2 regions of the Pseudoxanthomonas sp. 134C1 genome follow, and region 1 is predicted to be linked to the other one. Evidence: riboswitches for the same ligand, from Rfam matches in the RefSeq annotation. Region 1 holds a riboswitch; the other holds the start of a gene.
The links. Region 1 has a riboswitch for glycine ahead of gcvP (aminomethyl-transferring glycine dehydrogenase). Riboswitches for the same ligand answer to the same signal wherever they lie in the genome.
Positions count from the first base shown of each region.

Region 2: another riboswitch for glycine. It lies ahead of AC3DEZ_RS15055 (trimeric intracellular cation channel family protein); the one in region 1 lies ahead of gcvP (aminomethyl-transferring glycine dehydrogenase).

Region 1 is NZ_JBYMTH010000003.1:345,778-353,014, forward strand. It holds gene AC3DEZ_RS08770 (metal-dependent hydrolase) at 1-107, shown strand, start outside; gene AC3DEZ_RS08775 (hypothetical protein) at 160-588, opposite strand; gene AC3DEZ_RS08780 (multidrug effflux MFS transporter) at 610-1,869, opposite strand; gene AC3DEZ_RS08785 (VOC family protein) at 1,866-2,321, opposite strand; glycine riboswitch at 2,489-2,603, shown strand; gene gcvP (aminomethyl-transferring glycine dehydrogenase) at 2,656-5,574, shown strand; gene AC3DEZ_RS08795 (GNAT family N-acetyltransferase) at 5,779-6,252, opposite strand; gene AC3DEZ_RS08800 (hypothetical protein) at 6,300-6,602, opposite strand; gene AC3DEZ_RS08805 (cupin domain-containing protein) at 6,791-7,132, opposite strand.
Region 2 is NZ_JBYMTH010000008.1:106,906-114,142, forward strand. It holds gene AC3DEZ_RS15035 (DNA alkylation repair protein) at 1-609, shown strand, start outside; gene AC3DEZ_RS15040 (DUF6616 family protein) at 632-970, shown strand; gene AC3DEZ_RS15045 (hypothetical protein) at 1,070-1,921, shown strand; gene AC3DEZ_RS15050 (3-deoxy-7-phosphoheptulonate synthase) at 2,307-3,380, shown strand; gene AC3DEZ_RS15055 (trimeric intracellular cation channel family protein) at 3,496-4,113, opposite strand; glycine riboswitch at 4,223-4,314, opposite strand; glycine riboswitch at 4,325-4,417, opposite strand; gene AC3DEZ_RS15060 (GNAT family N-acetyltransferase) at 4,473-4,994, shown strand; gene scpC (succinyl-CoA:acetate CoA-transferase ScpC) at 5,058-6,572, opposite strand; gene AC3DEZ_RS15070 (AsmA family protein) at 6,700-7,237, shown strand, end outside.

The DNA.
Region 1 (7,237 bases):
TGGAAGTGCTGCTCTCGGAAGCGCGCTGGATCGGCGTGCCGGCGCTGCTGTTGATGGCCACGCTCGCCGCACCACGTTGTGCGTGGGAGCGACGTCAGTCGCGATGAAGCATCCGGGGCACCCCAATCGCGACTTCCGTCGCTCACACAAGGAAATCATTCAATGCTGGGTGGGAGTCGCGTCCGGTCCGGTATCGGGTTCCTCGCCGCCAGTGCTCATCTCCGCTTCCAGCTTTTTCTCGAAGTCCTCCAGGCTCATGCCCTGGGCGGCGGCCTCGATGACGGCGGTGTCGCGCAGTTCGTCCGAATAGACCAGCCGCACCGGTTGGCCGTTGGCTTCATGCAGGGCGGCGGCACGCTTGATCATCGCCAGCACTTCGGCGGCGCTGTCGGAACTGCCGGCGATGCGGCCGTCCATGCCCAGCACCCACACGCCGGCCTGGCGCACGATGCCGGCCAGCAGGTCACCCTGCGGATTGCGCAGCTCGGCGTGCGGCTCGATCGCAGGGGCGTTGGCGCGGGCCAGGTTGCGCGCCTTGATCACCTTGCGCTTCTTCGCGTCGCGGCGGGCCTTTGAATTCGTGGACATCGGGGATTCCTTGATTGAAGCTCAGATTTGATCGGTGGGTTCCAGCGCGGCGGGTTCCTTCGGGCAGGCTTCGGCGCGACGGCTCACGTGCGCCTCCCAGCGCCACATCGCCCATCCGCCCAGCGTGAGCACGCCCGCGCCCAGCGCCAGCCACAACCCATGCCGGCTCAACAACGCCGAAATCACGCCGGCGATGATCGTGTTGAGCAGCAGGTTGCTGAAGGCCTGCAACGACGACGCCGCGCCGCGCTGGCGCGGATACATGTCGAGGATGGCCAGGGTGAGAATCGGGAAGATCAGCGCCACGCCGAACGCCGACAGACACATCGGCAACACCGCCCACGGGATGGTGATCGCATCCCCCACCCACGCGTTGTAGGCGATGTTGGCGACCGTCGACACGCCCATGCAGGCGAAACCGATGCGGGTCAGCCGGGTGCCGCTGATGCGGCCGGCCGCGCGCCCGGACACGAATGCGCCCAAGGTCATGCCGCCGATGGTGGGCAGGAACAGCCAGGCGAACTGCTGTTCGTTCAGGCCCAGCCGATCCATCACGAAGATCGGCGCCGAGGCGATGTACAGGAAGATGCCGCCGAAGCTCATCGAGCCGGCCAGCGCCAACCGCTGGAAACGCGGATTCAGCGCGATGGCGAAATAGTCGCGCAGCAGGTGTCTGGGCGAGACCTTCACCCGCACCTCCGGCGGATGGGTCTCCGGCAACCACGCGCCGACCGTCAACAGCAGCAGCAGCGAGAAACCGGCCAGGAACCAGAAGATCACCGGCCACGCGCTCCAGCCCAGGATCCAGCCGCCGATGATCGGCGCGATCGCCGGGGCGATGCCGAAGATCATCGACACCTGGCTCATCAGCCGCTGCGCGTCGTCGCCGTGCAACACGTCGCGGATCACCGCGCGGCCGACGATGAAACCCACACCGGCCGAGAAACCCTGCAAGGCGCGGAACAGCAGCAGCGTGGTCATGTCGCGCGACAGCGCGCAGCCAATCGACGCCAGCAGGAACAGGAACAGTCCGCCCAGGATCACCTTGCGCCGGCCGAACGCATCCGACAGCGGACCGTGCACCAGGCTCATCAGCGCATAGGTCAGCAGGTACACGCTGATGACCTGCTGCATCGCCAGTTTGTCCGCGCCCAGCTGCGCGCCCATCGCGTTGAACGCGGGGAAGACGGTATCGATCGAGAACGGGCCGAACATCGCCAGCCCGCCCAGCAGCAGGGCCAGGCGGCGGTTGGACGGCAGCTTGCGGACGCCAGCGGTCATGGCGCGCTCCCGGCGGCCCGAGGGTCAACCGGCGGCGACGTCGGCGGGCCCTTCAGCTCGACCGTGTTGCCTTCCGGATCCCGCAGATACTGGGACGGGCCCATGCCGTCGGCGCCGTAACGCTCGCCGAACTCGCCCAGGGTCGCCCCGGCCGCTTCCAGGTACGCCGCCAGCGCCTCGCGATCGAACGGTTCCACCCGCAGGCAGAGGTGGTCCACATTGTGGCCTTCGGTCCCCGGCCCCGCCCCGCCCAGCCGGCCCAGCTTGCCGTCCACCGGGATCAGATCTATCAGCGATTCGCCGGCCCGCAGTTGCAGCAGGCCCAGCTCCGGCCGGTCCCGCTCCACCGCGCAGCCCAGCACCCCGCAATAGAAGGCGCGCATGGCCGCCAGGTCGCGGACACGCAGGACCACGTGGTCCAGGCGCAGGAGTCGGAAGGGGGGCGCATTCATGAACAGGGATGGCCGGCGCGGGGGGCCGGACATGGTAAGGCCAACCGGGACGGTGCGGGCGGCCGCAGGCTATAATCCGCGCCGCAAGACCCAGGTGGGAGAAGCGGGGAAACCCGCTGCCGAAGGCGCAAACGCCCGTAATCGCTCAGGCCCGATACCACCCCCGCTGCAAACACTCTGGAGAGATCGGCCACGCGCCGGCGCCGAAGGGGCACGAAGCACTCACCGCGACCTCGTCCGCGGCGCTTCCAAACTCTCAGGCAAAAGGACAGAGGGGCACCCACGTGCGCACTTCGCACGCCCGGCTTCATGCCTTTTCCGGATGCCCCTGCCCATGTCCCAGACTCCGTCCTCGCTTCGCGATCTCGAGCACCACGACGCTTTCATCGCCCGCCACATCGGTCCCAACGACGCCGAAATCGCGCACATGCTGCGCGTGGTCGGCCACGACTCGCTGGAGGCGATGACCAACGCCATCGTGCCGGCCAACATCAAGTCCGCCGCGCCGCTGGCCCTGCCCGAAGCGATGACCGAGGAAGAGGCGCTGGCCAAGATCCGCGCCGTCGCCGACAGGAACCAGGTGTTCAGGAGCTTCATCGGCCAGGGCTACTACGGCACCCACACCCCCAAGGTGATCCTGCGCAACATCCTGGAGAACCCGGCCTGGTACACCGCCTATACCCCGTACCAGGCGGAAATCTCGCAGGGCCGCATGGAAGCGCTGATCAACTTCCAGACCATGATCACCGACCTGACCGGCATGGAAATCGCCAGCGCGTCGCTGCTGGACGAAGCCACCGCCGCCGCCGAGGCGATGACCCTGGCCAAGCGTTCGGCCAAGTCGAAGTCCAATGTGTTCCTGGTCGCCGGCGACACCCATCCGCAGACGATCGAAGTCCTGCAGACCCGCGCCGAACCGCTGGGCCTGACCGTGGAGATCGTCCGTTCCACCGACGCGTTCCATGAAAAGCTCGCCGCCGGCGACTACTTCGGCGTGCTGGTGCAGTACCCCGCGTCCAGCGGCTGGCTGGAGGAATGGGGCCGCGATGCGGAGATCATCCACGGCCACCAGGCGCTGTTCGTCATGGCCACCGATCTGCTGGCGCTGACCCTGCTCAAGACGCCGGGCGAGATGGGCGCCGACATCGTGGTCGGCAACACCCAGCGCTTCGGCGTGCCGTTCGGCTTCGGTGGCCCGCACGCGGCCTTCATGGCCTGCCGCGACGCCTACAAGCGGTCCATGCCGGGCCGCCTGATCGGCGTGTCGGTGGATGCCGCCGGCAATCCCGCCTACCGCCTGACCCTGCAGACCCGCGAGCAGCACATCCGCCGCGAGAAGGCCACCTCCAACATCTGCACCGCGCAGGTGCTGCTGGCGGTGATGGCCTCGATGTACGCGGTCTACCACGGTCCGGAAGGCCTGACCCGCATCGCCAGCCGGGTCGCCCGCCTGACCGCCATCCTCGCCGAAGGCCTGCGCGCGCTCGGTCACGCCACCGTGCACGCCAGCGCGTTCGACACCCTGTGCGTGGATGCCGGCGGCGACAGCGAGGCGATCCTGGCCCGCGCGAAGCAGGCCCGCATCAACCTGCGCGTGCGCGGCAACGGTTCGCTGTGCATCTCGCTGGACGAAACCACCACCCGCGCCGACGTCGAGGCACTGTGGGGCGTGTTCGCCAAGCCCGGTGCCGCCCTGCCCGCCATCGACGCGCTGGACGCCGGCGCGCCGTCGCTGATCCCGGAAGCCCTGCGCCGCACCAGCCCGTTCCTGACCCACCCGGTGTTCAACACCCACCACAGCGAACACGAGCTGCTGCGCTACATGCGTGCGCTGGCGGACAAGGATCTGGCGATGGATCGCACCATGATCCCGCTGGGCAGCTGCACCATGAAGCTCAACGCCACCGCCGAGATGATCCCGGTGACCTGGCCGGAATTCGGCAACCTCCATCCGCTGGCCCCGGCCGATCAGGCCCAGGGCTACAAGGAACTGATCGACGGCCTGGAAGCCATGCTGGTCGAATGCACCGGCTATGACTCGGTCAGCCTGCAGCCGAACTCCGGCGCGCAGGGTGAATACGCCGGCCTGCTGGCCATCCGCGCCTATCACCGCTCGCGTGGCGAAGCCAGGCGCGACATCTGCCTGATCCCCGAATCCGCGCACGGCACCAACCCGGCCAGCGCGCAGATGTGCGGCATGCAGGTCGTGGTCACCAAGTGCGACAGCAACGGCAACGTCGATGTCGAGGACATCCGCCGCGCCGCCGAGAAGTACAGCGATCGCCTGGCCGCGATCATGATGACCTACCCTTCCACCCACGGCGTGTTCGAAGAGGACGTGGTGGAGATCTGCAACATCATCCACCAGCACGGCGGACAGGTGTACACCGACGGCGCCAACATGAATGCACTGGTCGGCGTGGCCAAGCCGGGCAAGTGGGGTTCGGACGTCTCCCACCTCAACCTGCACAAGACCTTCTGCATTCCGCATGGCGGCGGCGGCCCGGGTGTGGGCCCGTGCGCGGTCAAGTCGCACCTGGCGCCGTTCCTGCCGCGCACGCTGGGCGGCGAAGGCGACGTGGGCATGGTGTCGGCGGCCAGCTTCGGCAGCGCCAGCATCCTGCCGATCAGCTGGATGTACATCACCCTGATGGGCTCGGCCGGCCTGCGCAAGGCCACCCAGGTGGCGCTGCTCAACGCCAACTATGTCGCCAAGCGCCTGGCCCCGCACTACGAGACCCTCTACACCGGCCGCAACGGCCTGGTCGCGCACGAGTGCATCCTGGATCTGCGCCCGCTCAAGGACGCCACCGGCATCAGCGCCGAGGACGTCGCCAAGCGCCTGATCGACTTCGGCTTCCACGCCCCCACCCTGAGCTTCCCGGTGGCCGGCACGCTGATGGTCGAGCCGACCGAGAGCGAATCGCAGCACGAACTGGATCGCTTCATCGACGCGATGATCCAGATCCGCGAGGAAATCCGCGCGGTCGAGGACGGCCGCCTGGATCGCGAGGACAACCCGCTCAAGCACGCCCCGCACACCGCCACCCAGGTCAGCGCCAGCGAATGGACCCACGCCTACCCGCGTGAACTGGCCGCGTTCCCGCTGCCCAGCCTGAAACTGCAGAAGTACTGGCCGCCGGTCGCGCGCGTGGACAACGTGCACGGCGACAAGAACGTGTTCTGCAGCTGCATCCCGGTGGAAGCCTTCGCCGGCGAGCCGGAAGCCTTCAGCGAGCCGAACGTGATGTAAGAAAAAAAGCCCCGCGATGCGGGGCTTTTTTTTGGAGAGTACTCGCCAGTCCCCGCAACGCGTCCCTTCCCCCGCTTGCGGGGGAAGGTGCCCGAAGGGCGGATGGGGGCAAGTTCGTATGCTCGCCTCCGAAGAAGGAATGAGGGCGAGTTCCTCTCCGCCCCAGCCGGGGGAAGCTGCTCAAAGGGCGGATGAAAGCAACCCCTAAAGCTGCTTGATGAGGTTATGACTCACCGTCAGGTACCCCAGCCGCGCATACAACGCCTGCGCCCCCGCGTTGTGGGCAAACACGTGCAGGCCAATCCGATCGATGCCCTGCGCGCGCACCTGCGTCTCCATCGCCTTGAACGCGGCGGCGGCATGGCCACGACGGCGATGCGCGGGATGCACGAGCACGTCATAGACGTGCACCTGGCGTTGCTCGCCTTCGGTGTACACGCCGTACCACAGCGATCCGACCGTACCTTCCTCGCCGGCAACGATCTCGAACAGATGATGATCCGGCGTGGCCGCTCCCTGCGGCAGCAATTGCGCGAAGGCTTCCTGCGAACGCTCCCGCGCGCCTTCGGCGGGCCAGCGTCCGGCAGACACATTCTCCTCCGCGTAATTTTCCACTGCGGCATGCAGGAACGTGCGGAACGCACGCTCGCTCATCGGTACCAGCGAAACTTCGGACATGGGCGAAAGAGACGGGACGGGAGGACGGACTCTATCCCAGTCCCGCATCAAACGCGTGGCGGCGGCGTGGCAGGCACGGGAATCGCCGGACGGGTTCCATCGCTCAGCGCCATCAACTGGCAGAAGGTGGCGTCGTAAGCGGCCGCTTCCTCCTGGTAGCCGGCCATCGCCTGGAACGGACCGCGCAGGGACAGCTTGTGCGCGACCGCGCGCAGCCGCTCGCCTTCCGGGTGGGTCTGCACCAGCGCCGCCATCCAGACGGTCAGGGCCTCCAGCTGGCCGATGGCGCGCGCATCGGTGGCCTCCAGGCGGCGCAGATGGGTGTGGATCTGGGTTTCTGACAACAGCATGCAATCGACTTCCGACATGAGGGGTTCACCGCCGCAAAGCCCCCTCTCCGCGTCGTTGGTTTCCCTCACGCGGCAGGCGATCCGGATCGGACAGCGCGATGGAGGACGGCCGCGCCCGGGTCATCCACCGTTGGGCCGCGTGAAGCCCGGGCTGAACCGGAGCGTCGCCGTATTCAGCCTGCGAAGGATCACCCCTCACCCGCCGGCAAGGTCTCCTCGTCCTGATCGTAAGCGGGCGGATAGTAGAGGTTGAGCGTTTTCAGGAAGCCGCGGCCGGTGTTGCGGATTTCATGGCGCTCGCCGTGTTCGATCACCAGCAGACTGCCCGCGCGCAGCGTCTGCCGCTCGCCCTCGATGATCGCCACACCCGTACCGGAGACCACGTACAGCCACTGATCCGCACCACGATGCCGATTGTCCGGCCCGCCTTCCGCCTCGCCCGGCGCGATGACCATTTCCGCCGCCTGCGCCTCACGCACCGCGAACGCGGTGCGGAAACCCTGGCCGAAGCGCAGATGTTTGTAATGCATGACGCTCGTCTCCTCGGCATTGCCGGGCCTGTCGAAACCGTGTCGCTTCAACCTGCCCGCGCCAACGCTGGTACCGGGCGGGTTAAATCCGCGGCAAACCGCCGT
Region 2 (7,237 bases), on a different contig from region 1:
TCCGCCATCGAGGCGATGCGCGCGGCCGGCGGTGGCGGCATCACCACGCGGATGGCGCTGGCGGTGCACTTGCTCCGCAGCCATGGCGCCGGCGACGCGCGCGCTTGGCGGGGTCACGCGTCTGACACCGTGCGCGGCTGGGCTTGCCATCTGATTGCCAGCGAACCGGAATGGCCATTGGCGGCACAGTTGGACCACATGCGCCCGCTGGCCGACGACGATCATTTCGGCGTGCGCGAATGGGCATGGCTGGCCGTGCGCCCGGCGATTGCCGCCGATCCGCTGGCGGCGCTGGCGCGCCTGCTGCCGTGGACGCACGCGGCCTCGCCGAACCTGCGCCGCTATGCTTGCGAAGCGCTGCGCCCGCGCGGGGTGTGGGCCGCGCACATCGGTCTGTTCAAGCAATCGCCGGAGCACGCCCTGCCACTGCTGGAAGCGCTCGCCGAGGATCCTTCGCGCTACGTGCAGGATTCGGTTGGCAACTGGCTCAACGACGCCGGCAAGACCCGGCCGGCGTTCGTGCGCGCGCTGGTCGCGCGATGGCAACAGCAGCATCCCGGCGCTGCCAACGCCCATATCCGCAAACGCGCATCGCGCAACCTGGACTGATTCGCCCAAAAGGAGACACCGCATGTCCCATACCCTGATCGAGTTCTACAGCGCCACCCCCGCCTGGCACGCATTGGACGCCAGCGGCCGCGCGGCGTTCTTCGCCGGCATCGGCGCCGGCATGCAAGCGTTCGATGCCGAAGCGATCGCACCGCTGGTGATGGGACGCATCGACCGCACGCTGCCGCATGCGGTCCTGGCGGACTACTTCGCGGTCTGGCGCTGCGCCGACGCGACGGCGGTGCGGCAACTGATCGACGGCATCACCGCCAGCGGTTGGCATGGCTATTTCACCACTGTCAACGCGGCGGGCGCGGGCGAGGATCTGGCGACCCACCTGCAGGCGCTGGCCTCCGCATAGGTGCCCATGCAGTCGGGCGCGAACTTCCAGGTCGATTCCTATGGTGTCCGGCCCGCGTTGCCGGGAGAGTGGACGGTACCTCCCCCCCGGAACCCACGTATGCGGATCAATCATCTCCCCCGACTCGGCCGTGATGAAGCCCTGGCCCGTATCACCGCTTCGGCCGGAAGCGTCACAGACGCGGCCCGGGAAGTGATCGATGCAGTGACCGATGACCTCAGTTGGGACGAATTTCAGCGTGAACACCCGGATCTCGTGGCGGATTTCGAAGCGGGCCTGCGGGAGGTGGAAGAAGCCGGCTTCCATCAAGCGGGGCACCTTCTCGCCACTCTGCGCGAGGGAAGCCGAAATGTGGAAGCGGCCACCACAGTGCCCGAACCCACCCGCATCCACTGGCACTTGGGCGATCTGCATCTGGCCGCGTTCTCCTCCACCGAAGACGACGACTACGACTGCTTGATCGTCGACGGCGATCTCATCGTCGAGGACTGCCTGGAAATCACGCCGTTCATGGACTACGGCGGTTTCATCGTGCTCGGAAGCTTGCGGGCGGACACGCTGATCTGCACGGGAGCGTTGGTGGTGCGCGGCGATGTCCACCTGCGCCATGCCTACCTCAACGCGGGCAACGATTGCGCAATGGTGGTGGGAGGCGACCTGGCGGTGATCTCACTGGTGGAGGAGGGCGAATTCGTCCATGTCCATGGCGGTTTGGAGGCGAAATACCTGGCGGCTTTCCACAATGTCGTCCAGGTCGATGGGGAGGAGCGCTGTGCCTGCCGGATCGAGGATGCGGCATCAGAATCGACCCGGCAGGTTTTTGACCCTGATCTGCTGGAGGCTTTTGAAAGCGAGGACGATGACGGCGCTCCCGAAGTGCGCTGGTTGACCAACGAGGCCTATCAGTACCGGCTGCGGCAAGGCGGCAGCCCGCTCCGGGACGGAGATTGAAGGCCGACCCGCCCGGCGCATCGATGCGGGACCCGCTTCACGGTCCCCCTGTAGGAGCGACATGAGTTGCGAGCCTTCAGGAACGGCGCGGGCTCTGGAGGCAAAAGCTCGCGACTCATGTCGCTCCCACGAGGGGGAGGCGGGTGCTTGCAGATGAAACATTTTGCGTCGGGCCAAACCTGTGTTATCAATGCACCCCAATGAACGCGTCCCGCGCCCGCTTTTACTTTTGGTACTACTTTCCGATGCCGCTGGCGGAGGAAGGACTGCGCTCACCCTGACGAAACGTTCAGACGCATTCCCGAAAGCCGCCAGCGAACCTGGCGGCTTTTTTGCTTCCAGGGCTGGCGACATCGAAACAGACACCGAACCTGGAGATTTCCCGATGGCCCCCCACACCGACGACCTGCGCATCCGCAAGCTCGAACCGCTCACGCCTCCCGCCGAGGTGATCGCGGAACTGCCATGCGATGAAGCCGTATCCGAGACCGTCGCCCGCAGCCGGCAGGCGCTGCACGAGATCCTGCATGGCCGCGATGACCGCCTGGCGGTGGTGATCGGTCCCTGTTCCATCCACGACCCGATCGCGGCGATGGAATACGCGCAGCGCCTGCGCCCGCTGCGCGACGCGCTCACCGGCGAACTGGAAATCGTCATGCGGGTGTACTTCGAGAAGCCGCGCACCACGGTCGGCTGGAAGGGCCTGATCAACGATCCCGGCCTGGACGGCAGCTTCCGCATCAACGAAGGCCTGCGCCTGGCGCGCGGACTGCTGCGCAACATCAATCGCCTCGGCCTGCCGGCCGGCTGCGAATATCTGGACACCACCTCGCCGCAGTACATCGCCGATCTGGTGGCCTGGGGCGCGATCGGCGCACGCACCACCGAGAGCCAGATCCATCGTGAACTCGCCTCCGGCCTGTCGTGTCCGGTCGGCTTCAAGAACGGCACCGACGGCAACGTGAAGATCGCCGCCGACGCGGTCAACGCGGCCTCGCATCCGCACCATTTCCTGGCCGTCACCAAGGAAGGCCGTTCGGCCATCGCCGCCACCACCGGCAACCCGGATTGCCACGTGATCCTGCGCGGTGGCAAGGCGCCGAACTACGACGCGGACAGCGTCGAGGCGGCCAGCCAGGTACTGGCGAAGGCGGGCCTGGCACCGCGCCTGATGATCGACGCCAGTCACGCCAACAGCCTCAAGAACCCGGAGAACCAGCCGGCGGTCATCGACGACATCGCCGCGCAGATCGAAGCCGGCGAGACCCGCATCATCGGCGCGATGATCGAAAGCCATCTGGTCGCCGGTCGCCAGGACCTGGTGTCCGGCCAGACGCTGGCTTACGGGCAGAGCATCACCGATGGCTGCATCGGTTGGGACAGTTCGGTCGCCGTGCTGGAGCGCCTCGCGGCCGCCGTGCGCCGCCGTCGCGAACGCAACGTGTCACAGGCGGCCTAGACGGAAGGATGAGGGGCCGCAGGAGTGGCTCCGGCGCGCGGGTGATCCGCTCCCCTCTCCCGGGATCGCCGGCGCGCTGCCCGGGGCCGCTCCTGCGCGGCGCGAACCGCGTCGCCTAGTGAATTTCATCGCGGTAGACGAACTTCGGCACGTCCCAGTTGTAGCGGATCGCCATCAGCCGCAGCAGGAAGCCACCGCCCAGGCAGCCCAGCGTGGCGGTGGATTCGTTCACCCCGGCGTGCAACAGGATCAGATAGGCCCCGCCGGTCAGCAAAGACACGCTGGCATACAGTTCCTTCTGGAACACCAGCGGGATCTCATTGCACAGCACGTCACGCAGCACGCCGCCGAAGGTGCCGGTGAGCATGCCGGCGATCACCACGATGATCGGTGCATGCCCGGCCTCGCGCGCGATCGCGCAGCCGATCAAGGTGAAGGCGACCAGGCCCAACGCATCCAGCCACAGGAACGCCTGGCGCAGATGGTGCATCCAGCGTGCGACGAAGGTGGCGACGATGGCCGCGCCGATGGTGTAGCCCAGGTACTCGGGGTGCTTCACCCAGCCCAGCGGGTAGTGGCCCAGCACGATGTCGCGCAGCGAACCGCCGCCGAGCGCGGTGACCGAGGCGATGATGACGACGCCGAACAGATCCATCCGCCGGCGGCCGGCGGACAGCGCGCCGGTCATGGCTTCGGCGGTGATGGCGATGAGGTAGATCAGGGAGAGCAGCATGGAAAGGTTCCGGCGGGAGGTGGCGGGAGCCGGCACGACGTGCGCGCACGCGGTCCACGCGCGCAGGCGCGTGGGCTGGAACGCTCAGTTCATGACCGGAATCCGGTGCCGCTCCCGCTGTCCTTTTGCCTGAGAGTTCGGCGGCGTGGGCCGCTTGCCCCTTCGGCGGGTCATCGAAGACCTCTCTCCAGATCGGCGTTAGTGGACGCAGTGGATGGTTGCTGACGGCAACCGGGCCTGAGCGATTATGGGAGCCTGCGCCTTCGGCGGGAGCCGTGCGGCTCCGCTCTCCTGCGTCCGGGGCGCACTTTAGCAGAGCCGGATGTGAAAATGCCGGCTCCGTTTGCCCACCCGTCGCCATGATCGCCTACGCACTGCGCTCCGAAACCCCCGTCGACCCGCCCGCCATCCGCCTTCTGATCACGGAGGCGTTCACGGGCGCCGAACACGCCAGCGGCACCGAGGCGGCGATCGTCGATGCCTTGCGCGCGCGCGGCGAACTGACCTTGTCGCTGCTGGCGGAACAGGAGGGTCGGGTGATCGGCCACGTGGCGTTCTCGCCGGTGGGCATCGCAGACGGCGCTTCGGGCTGGTATGGCCTGGGACCGGTGGCGGTGGCGCCGGACAGGCAGGGCGCCGGCGTGGGCGCCGCGCTCATCGAGGCCGGCCTGGCCCGGCTGCGCCAGGCCGGCGCTAGTGGCTGTGTGGTGCTGGGCGATCCCGGTTACTACGCGCGCTTCGGCTTCGCGAACGATGCCGACCTGCGTTACGAAGGCGCGCCGGCCGAGTACTTCATGGCGCTGACCTTCGACGGCAGCTGGCCGCGGGGCGCGGTGGCGTACAGCGTGGCGTTCGACGCGACGGAAACCGCGCGGGACTGATTCCCTCGACAACGATGATTTTGCCTCCCCCTTCGAAGAAGGGGGACCGAGGGGAATTTTCCCTCAGGCCTTCATGCTGCCCGTCTCCAGCCATCGCTGGTGCCATGACAGCGCTTCGGGTAACAGGTGCGGGGTGTGGCGGCCATAGCTGGCGTGCAGGGCGCGCTCGTAATAGTCGGTGAGCTGGTCGCGGTAGTCCGGATGCGCGCACTGCGCGATCAGCACGCGCGCGCGCTGCTTGGGCGAGAGTCCCCGCAGATCCGCCAGGCCCTGCTCGGTGACGATGATCGAGACATCGTGCTCGGTGTGGTCCACGTGGCTGACCATCGGCACCAGCGAGGAAATGCCGCCGCCCTTGGCGGTGCTGGGGCTGAGGAAGATCGACAGGTAGCCGTTGCGGGCGAAGTCGCCGGAACCGCCGATGCCGTTCTGGATGCGCGAGCCCATGATGTGGGTGGAATTGACGTTCCCGTACAGGTCCGCTTCCACCATCCCGTTCATGCAGATGCAGCCGAGCCGGCGCACCAGTTCCGGATGGTTGGAAATCTCCTGCGTGCGCATGACGATGCGATCGCGGTAGAAACCGATGTTCTGCTTGAACACCTCGTTCGCTTCGGGGCTCAGCGCGAAGCCGGTGCACGAGGCGCTGCGCAGGACGCCGTCGCGCAGCATGTCCAGCATGCCGTCCTGGATGACTTCGGTGAATGCGGTCAGATCGCGGAAGCCGCTGGCCGACAGGCCGGCCAGCACGGCGTTGGGAATGTTGCCAACGCCGGATTGCAGCGGGAGCAGGTTGGGTGGCAGCCGGCCCTGCTTCACCTCGTGTTGCAGGAACTCGATGAGATGCGCGGCGATCCGCTCGCTGGTCGCGTCGGCCGGGTTGAACGGGCTGTTCCGATCCGGGCCATGCGTACGCACCACCGCGACGATCTTGTCCGGGTCGCAGCGCAGCGCGGTGTCGCCGATGCGATCGTCCGGATGGATCAGCGGAATCGGCTTGCGGTGCGGTGGCAACGCGGTGCCGTAGTAGATGTCATGCATGCCGTCCAGGCCTTCGGGCTGCCAGTCATTGACCTCCACGATCACCTTGCGGGCCAGGTCCAGCCAGGTCTTGTTGTTGCCCAGTGATGTGGATGGCACCAGCGCGCCGTCCTCGCGGATGGCCGAGACCTCCACCACCGCGGTATCGACCGCCCCGTAGAAACCGAACCAGGTGTGCTGGGCGACATGACTCAGGTGGGCATCGATGTATTCCAGCGTGCCGGCGTTGATGCGCTGGCGCGTGTCCGGATCGCTCTGGAACGGCAGGCGCAGGGCGATGCCGTCGACCTTGGCCAGCGCGCCGTCCAGTTCCGGCGCGGTCGACGCGCCGGTCAGCAGGCGGATCTGGAAACCGCGTCCTTCCGCGTGCCAGCGATCGATCCGGCTCGCCAGCGCCAGCGGCACCTCCTTGGGATAGCCCGACCCGGTGAATCCGCTCATGGCCACGGTCTCGCCGGGCTGGATGTGCGCGGCGGCGGCTTCGGCGGAGACAACGAGCCCGCGCAGGCGCGGATGGCGGATACGGTCGCTGGACATGCGGGGAGCGGAACCAGAAAGCGGAAAGCGCGCATTATCGCCCGCGGGCCCGGTCAGGGGGCCAGGACCATCGGGGAATACACGGCGTGCGATGTTCCGTGCCCGGGCGTTCGGGCATGCTGTGCGCATGAACAGGACGTCGAATCACGGGAATGCTTCCCGCGGAAACGCCGCGCGCCGCTGGTCGCTGCGGCTGGCCCTGGCCCTGCTGGCGATGTATGCGCTGTACCTGGCCGCGGCCAATCTGTGGATCAACACCGCCTGGGGCGAGCGCACGCTCAACCGCAAGCCGGAGAAGTTCCAGATGCATTGGGCGGGCGGCCACAGCTGGTGGCCGGGCCAGGTCAGCCTGCGCGAGGTGAAGTTGCAGGGGCAGGTGCGACGCATCGCCTGGCAGGCGCAGGCCCGCGCGGTGCGGGGCGAGATCGCGCTGTGGCCGCTGCTGCGGCGGGAACTGCATGTGCCGGTGGTGCAGGCCGACGGCGTGACCGGCGGCGTCCATCGCGCGGAACAGGAGTTGCCGGTGCCGCCACCCGCCGACGGCGGTTGGGTGCTGCGTTTCGACCGCATCGCCAGCGACAGCGTGACCCGCGGCGAGTTCGATGGACTGCGGCTGGAAGGTCAAGGCAGCGCGAGCGTCGGCTTCGTCAAGCAACTGCGGGGCG